DNA from 2 places in the Carboxydocella thermautotrophica DSM 16521 genome. Region 2 is predicted to be linked to the other one. Evidence: predicted binding sites of a transcription regulator. Region 2 holds the regulator's gene; the other holds the start of a gene.
What was found. Region 2 encodes HrcA, which represses chaperone genes, less so after heat shock. Its sites were predicted from a motif close to TGTTAGCACTCNNNNNNNNNGAGTGCTAACA; they were not measured.
Positions count from the first base shown of each region.

Region 1: the regulator HrcA is predicted to act here: its motif matches at 1,478-1,508, upstream of groES (co-chaperone GroES).

Region 1 is NZ_FUXM01000023.1:8,728-12,143, reverse strand. Features, by position in the region: gene groL (chaperonin GroEL) at 1-1,150, opposite strand, end outside; gene groES (co-chaperone GroES) at 1,167-1,451, opposite strand; gene B5D20_RS08915 (class I SAM-dependent methyltransferase) at 1,670-2,272, shown strand; gene B5D20_RS08910 (DUF362 domain-containing protein) at 2,423-3,416, opposite strand, start outside.
Region 2 is NZ_FUXM01000036.1:4,010-7,425, reverse strand. Features, by position in the region: gene hemW (radical SAM family heme chaperone HemW) at 1-770, shown strand, start outside; gene hrcA (heat-inducible transcriptional repressor HrcA) at 873-1,907, shown strand; gene B5D20_RS11000 (TCP-1/cpn60 chaperonin family protein) at 1,930-3,416, shown strand, end outside.

The sequences.
Region 1 (3,416 bases), on a different contig from region 2:
CAGTAGCAGCCCCCACCTGGATTACCGCTACCCCACCGGCCAGTTTGGCCAGCCGTTCCTGTAGTTTTTCCCTGTCATATTCGGAAGTGGCATCTTCCCACTGTTTGCGGATCTGGGCCACCCGCTTCTGAATTTCTTCAGCAGAGCCAGCCCCATCCACAATCACGGTTTCTTCCTTGGTTACCTTGACCTGACGGGCCCGACCCAGCATGGACAGGTTAGCTGCATCCAGCTTGCGGCCCAGTTCTTCGGAGATAACCTGGCCACCGGTCAAAATAGCGATATCTTCCAACATAGCCTTGCGGCGGTCGCCGAAACCAGGAGCCTTGACAGCCACACAGTTAAAGGTGCCCCGCAGTTTGTTAACCACCAGGGTAGCCAGGGCTTCCCCTTCCACATCTTCAGCGATGATCAACAAAGGCTTACCGGTTTTCACTACTTGCTCCAGAACAGGTAGAATTTCCTGAATGGAGCTGATTTTCTTATCAGTGATCAGAATAAAGGGATCATTCAGCACCGCTTCCATGCGCTCGGCATCAGTTACCATATAGGGGGAGATATAACCCCTGTCAAAATTCATCCCTTCCACAACATCCAGGGTGGTACCGATACCTTTGGATTCCTCAACGGTGATTACCCCGTCCTTACCCACTTTTTCCATGGCTTCAGCGATCAGGTTGCCGATTTCCGGATCAGCAGCGGAAATGGAAGCAACCTGGGCGATAGCTTCTTTACTTTCCACCGGACGGGCCATTTTCTTGATTTCCTCAACAGCAACGGCTACAGCCTTCTCAATCCCCTTTTTCAGGATCATGGGATTGGCACCAGCAGCTACGTTCTTCAAACCTTCGCGGATAATGGCCTGGGCCAGCACAGTCGCAGTAGTGGTACCATCACCGGCTACATCATTGGTTTTGGTCGCTACTTCCTTGACCAGCTGGGCACCCATGTTTTCAAAGGGATCGGGCAGTTCGATTTCCCGGGCGATGGAAACCCCGTCATTGGTAATCAGCGGGGAACCGAACTTTTTCTCCAGAACCACATTGCGGCCTTTGGGGCCCAGAGTTACCCGCACAGCTTCAGCCAGGGTATTTACCCCCCGTTCCAGAGCCCGACGGGCTTCTTCACCGAAAATAATCTGCTTCGCCACTTGCTAAACCCCCTTATTATTCGATTACAGCCAGGATATCCCGTTCATTCAGGATGAGATATTCCTCGCCTTCATATTTCACTTCAGTACCGGCATATTTGGAGTAGACCACCCGGTCACCTACTTTGACTTCCGGGGCTATCCGCTCACCATTTTCCAGCAGACGGCCATTGCCGACAGCTACTACTTCCCCTTCCTGGGGCTTTTCCTTGGCTGTATCGGGTAACACAATCCCACTGGCAGTTACTTCTTCCGATGCCAAGGGCTTAATGACAATTCTGTCTCCAAGCGGCTTAATCATCACTGAGAAACCTCCTCTTTATGTACTATTAGCACTCAATTAAATAGAGTGCTAACACATTCCTTATAATACCTGATTTTAGGCAAAAATGCAAGTTTTTTGCCCTGCATAAAATACAGACACATATTTTGTTTTTTCGTGAAATTTCCTGTTGATTATCTAGCATAAAACTGGTAAATTGTATAAGGATATGTCTAATTACAGGAGGCAACCAGCCCATGGCCTTTGATTTTCATACTCTGCTTGCCAGTGAAAAAGCGCAAAATACTCCACCCAGCCAGACTGCCCGCTGGGTTCTTCCCCTTTTCCATGCTACCAAAGGCCCAGTTCTGGACCTGGGGTGTGGCAATGGGCGGGATAGCTTGTATTTTTTTGAACAAGGCCTGCAAGTGGTAGCTGTAGACATTGATGCTGAAGCTATCGGTAGGCTGGCTTTAAAAGCAGAGTTCGAGTGCCTGGTGGCTGATGCCCTTAATCTGCCCTTTCGGGAATTCTCCTTTGATGCCATTTACAGCTTTGGGCTCCTTCATGTTTTTACAGAAAGCATCGAGGAAAACCGGCAGCAGGTATTAGATGAGGCCTGGAGAGTGCTTAAACCCGGTGGAATTGCCGTTTTTACCGCCCTCTGGACCGATATCCCCGGCTGTGGCCTGCCCGAGCTTTGCTGCCTTACCGAAGCAGAAGTAGAACAACTGGTAGCGCGCAGCCCTTTTGAGTTAATGTCCAAACAAATTGTTAATGACCACTCCCTCACCGGCTGGGAAGGCATCTACTGGCGCCTGGTGCTGCGTAAACAAAAGCGTGTGCAGATCATAAAATAAACCCCGTGAGCCCTGGTACTCACGGGGTTGTTTGTTCTTTAATAGCCGCTTTAGCCAGGCCATAAATACCGCTAGCTGTAGCTGACCCAATAATCCCTTCTGCTCTGATTAAGCTTCTTGTCTTAGTATATGCCTGCCACTGGCATCTGGTTACTTTTTCCGACCGAACAGTTTGAGCAATAATCCCTGTTCCAGAATAACAGCATCAAAGGGACAGAGTTCCTGGCAACAATAGCAGCGAATACATTGCTCATAGTCTACCATCGCTTTCCCATTTTCGATCTTTATGGCTTGCGGTGGACAATGCTGAGCACAACGGCTGCAACCGGTACACTTTTCATTCATAACCGGCCGATAGGTAAACTGATTCTGGAAAAAGCGGACCAGAAAAGGCGGGACCCGCCCATCCAGAGACTCCAGGTTATAGGGGGGCTGAAAATCCCAGCGTAACTCCCGGCCACTGCCTACCACTTCAATCCTCTTCAACCCCGGTACCAGCCCCCGGGCCAGAGCCAGCCGTGATACCGGCAATTCCTCACTGTTGAAACCCATCATCTGACCCATGACCAGGTCAACAGCAAAGCCATTAGTGCCGCCCAAAATCACTCCCGCTTGAATAGGCGAACCATTACGGGGGCCATTGCCTTCCATCCCAACAATTCCGTCTACCAGGAAAAAAACCGGCTTAACCAGCAGGGCCAGGTCAACCAGCATAGCAGCAAAATCGTCCCGTCGCTTCAGGCGCAGGTGAAACTGAGCTTTGCCTGGACCCACTATGCAGCCAAACAAATTCTTGACGGCCCCGGTGATGCCCATAAAGGAATGGGTCTTCATTTTGGCCAGAGAGATAACTTTATCCACCTGTTGCAGTTCACCGGTCAAATGGAACTTGCGGATTACTTTTCCCTCAGGAAAGGAATACTCCGCTGATTCGGCAAATGCCAGCAATTCCGCTCCTTCTTCCCGGCATACCCCGGCTATGCCGTTTTTTTCCGCCGCCTTCATGCCACTGCCAATTCCAGGACTATCTCCGACTAAAGGTATGCCGCCGGCCCTCTTTACCTGACGAATTACCGCTCTTACTACTTCCGGATGGGTGGTTACTGCTCGCTCCGGAGGCAGTCCTTCCAGCATATTGGGTTTG
Region 2 (3,416 bases):
ACCGGGTGAGTCTGGGTGCTCAGGCGGCCCAGGAGCGACTGTTACGGGTTTTAGGCCGCTGCCATACCTGGCAGGAAGTCCAGAACACGGTGCAGGCAGTTCGCCGGGCTGGCTTAACCAACCTCAATCTCGACCTGATGTACGGATTGCCGGGACAATCCCTGGCGGACTGGCAGGAAACAGTAGCAGCTGCCCTGGCGCTGGAAGTGCCCCATCTCTCCCTTTATGCCCTGAAAGTGGAAGAAAATACCCCCTTTGACCGCTGGGAAAGGGAGGGCAGGATAACCCTGCCGGAAGAAGAGGAATGGGCGGAAATGTACTGGTGGGCCAGGGAAAAACTGGAGACAGCAGGTTACCTGAATTATGAACTGAGTAACTTCGCCCGGCCAGGATTTGAATGCCGGCATAATCTCAAATACTGGCGCCGCCAGCCTTATCTGGGACTGGGGCCGGCAGCCCATTCCTGCTGGGGGAATGTACGCTGGGCCAATCCCGCCAGCCTGGAGGAGTGGGAAGCAGAAGTTCGGGCTCGGGGCTGGAGCGGGCAGCTGGTGGAAAGGCTGAGCGAGAAAGAAATCCTGGCTGAACAGGTTATTCTCGGCCTGCGCCTGGCCGAAGGAGTGGTGCTGACCCCGGAAATTGAGGCAGAATGGTCAGCAGTTATAGCTTCTCTGAAGCAGCGGGGTCTGGTCCAGGTTTCGGGAAACAGGCTTAAACTCACGCGGCAGGCCTGGTATATTGCCAATGAAGTGATGGCAGAGTTTATCTAGTACCTTGACATTCCCTGCCCCAGGTGGTATTTTTTAAGTAGTGGCCTTTAGCACTCGTCTGGTGAGAGTGCTAACAACGGGCCTGGCGGAAGGTGATGAGGGATGCAATTGGATGAGCGGAAAAAGCGCATTTTACTGGCGATTATTCAGGACTATATTGCTACCGCTGAACCGGTAGGCTCCCGAACCATTGCCAAAAAGTATGAGCTGGGGGTGAGCCCGGCTACTATACGCAATGAAATGGCCGACCTGGAAGAAATGGGCTATATCGAACAGCCTCATACTTCAGCGGGGCGGATTCCCTCAGACCTGGGCTATCGCTATTATGTGGACTTTTTGATGGAGAAATACCGCCTGGCTGATGAAGACCGGGAATACATCCGCCAGGGGTTTGAAACCAGACGGATGGAAGTGGCCCAGGTGATTCAGCGGACTGGCCAGCTGCTGTCCCAGATGACCAATTATACCACAATAGTGCTGGGACCACAGCTGGGCAAGACGGGGATTAAGCATGTGCAACTGGTACCGGTAGAACCAGGCAAGGCCTTGCTGGTCATGGTCAGCCTTTCCGGTCTGGTACAGAACCGGCTCATCGAGATTCCGGAAAATTTGTCAGCCGAGGATTTATGGCAGATTAGCCAGGTATTGAATGCCAAGCTCCATGGTAAAACCATAGCCGATATTCGCCGCACCCTGTTGCAGGAGATTTATTCTGAACTGGCCCGGCAACGGGCGGTGGCGGAACTGGTACTGGATTTACTCAGCCAGGAGGAGCTTCTGAGCGGGGAGGAAAAGGTCTATCTGGCCGGGATCCTCAATATTCTTAACCAGCCGGAATTTCGCAATATCGAGAAAATCAAGACTCTGTTGTCCCTGCTGGAACAGGAGGAACAGCTGCGCCACCTGGTTCAGCCCGAGGATGAAGGCTTGCTGGTGCGAATCGGGGCAGAGAACCCCATTCAGGTGATGCGGGATTGTTCCATGGTCACTGCTACCTATACGGTCGATGGTCAGGTGGTGGGAGCCATCGGGGTACTGGGCCCCACCCGGATGGAGTATGCCCGGGTGATGGCCCTGGTGGAATATATTACCGAAAACCTCTCCCAGATGCTGACCGATTTTTACCGCCGCACCTAGAGCGGCTGAAGGAGGTAAGGCAATGAGCTTAAAACAGCAAGCTGTCCAGGCCACCGAGGTGGATGAAAAACTGGCAGCTCTGATGACCAATGCCAATGCCATCAGGGCCATTGCCGCTGCTGTGGAAGGCACTCTGGGTCCTAAAGGTCTGGATACCATGCTGGTGGATAAATTCGGTGACGTGGTCATCACCAATGACGGCGTCACCATTTTAACGCTGATGGAAGCCAATCATCCGGCCGCCCGATTGCTGATCAATGTGGCAAAAGCCCAGCAGGCGGAAATCGGTGATGGTACTACCACTGCCACTGTGATGGCCGGGGCCCTGGTTGCAGAAGGGGTTAACCAGGTAGTACGGGGGGTGCCGGTCACCAGGGTGATCGAGGGCATCCGGATAGGAGTCAGGGGAGCCCTGGAGTTTATCGAACAACAGGCCCGCCCTGTACGCAGCCTCAAGGATCCCCTGCTCTATCGCATTGCCTACATAGCCGGACGGGAAAACGAAGATATTGCCCGCCTGGTAGTGGATGCAGCCCGCCTGGTGGGAATCAAGAAATTGAAGGAACCGGGCTTTAAGCTGGCAGATACGATTGTGGCCGAGGAAGGGGCCGATAACCAGGTCTTTTCCGGGGTGATCATCAACAAGGAACCTATGAATGACGAGATGCCCCGGGACCTGCGGGATGCAAAAGTCCTGATCATTGATGATGCCCTGGAACCGGAGGAGCTGGAAGATGAGGCCCTGGCTACTGAGGCCGGTTTCAACCGCTATATGGAATTACAGCAGGAATTCAAGGATAATGTGCGCAAAATCGTGGATCTGGGTGTAGGACTGGTTATCGTTGACCGCGGGGTAGAGGCCTGGGCGGAAGAAACTCTGACTGACGCCGGAGTGATGGTGTTACAGCGGGTTTCCAACAAGGAACTGCGCAAGGCAGCGGAACATACAGGAGCCCGACCCATTAAACGCACCGGTCTCAAGCGCTCCCCGGAAGAACTGGTTCGCTATCTGGGCCAGGCCAAATGGGTGCTGGCTGATGAGCGCCTGGAACATGTGCGGATTCTCGGTGGTGCTGGTAAACCTATGGCTACCGTGCTGGTGGGAGCCGCCACTGAAGAAGTAGTCGGTGAACGGGAGCGGATTGCCAAGGATGCCGCTTCCTCCGTTCAGGCTGCTGTTTGTGGCGGGGTAGTGGCCGGAGGCGGTTCCCTTGAGCTGGCTGCTGCTCGCCAGGTGGAAAAACTGCGGGAAAACACCCGGGGTATGGCTGCCTATGGTATTGATTGCGTGGTGGCTGCCCTCAAACGGCCCCTGGCCCAAATCGTGGAAAATGCCGGCTTCAATTCTCTGGAGAAACTGGGGGATGTGGTAGCTGCTCAGGCGGAAAAAGGCAATAACGCCCTGGCCATAGATTGTGACAGCGGTCAGGTAGTGGATATGTGGGAACTAGGCGTGGTTGATCCGGCCCTGGTGAAACTGCATGCTTTGCGCGCTGCCGGGGAAGTCGC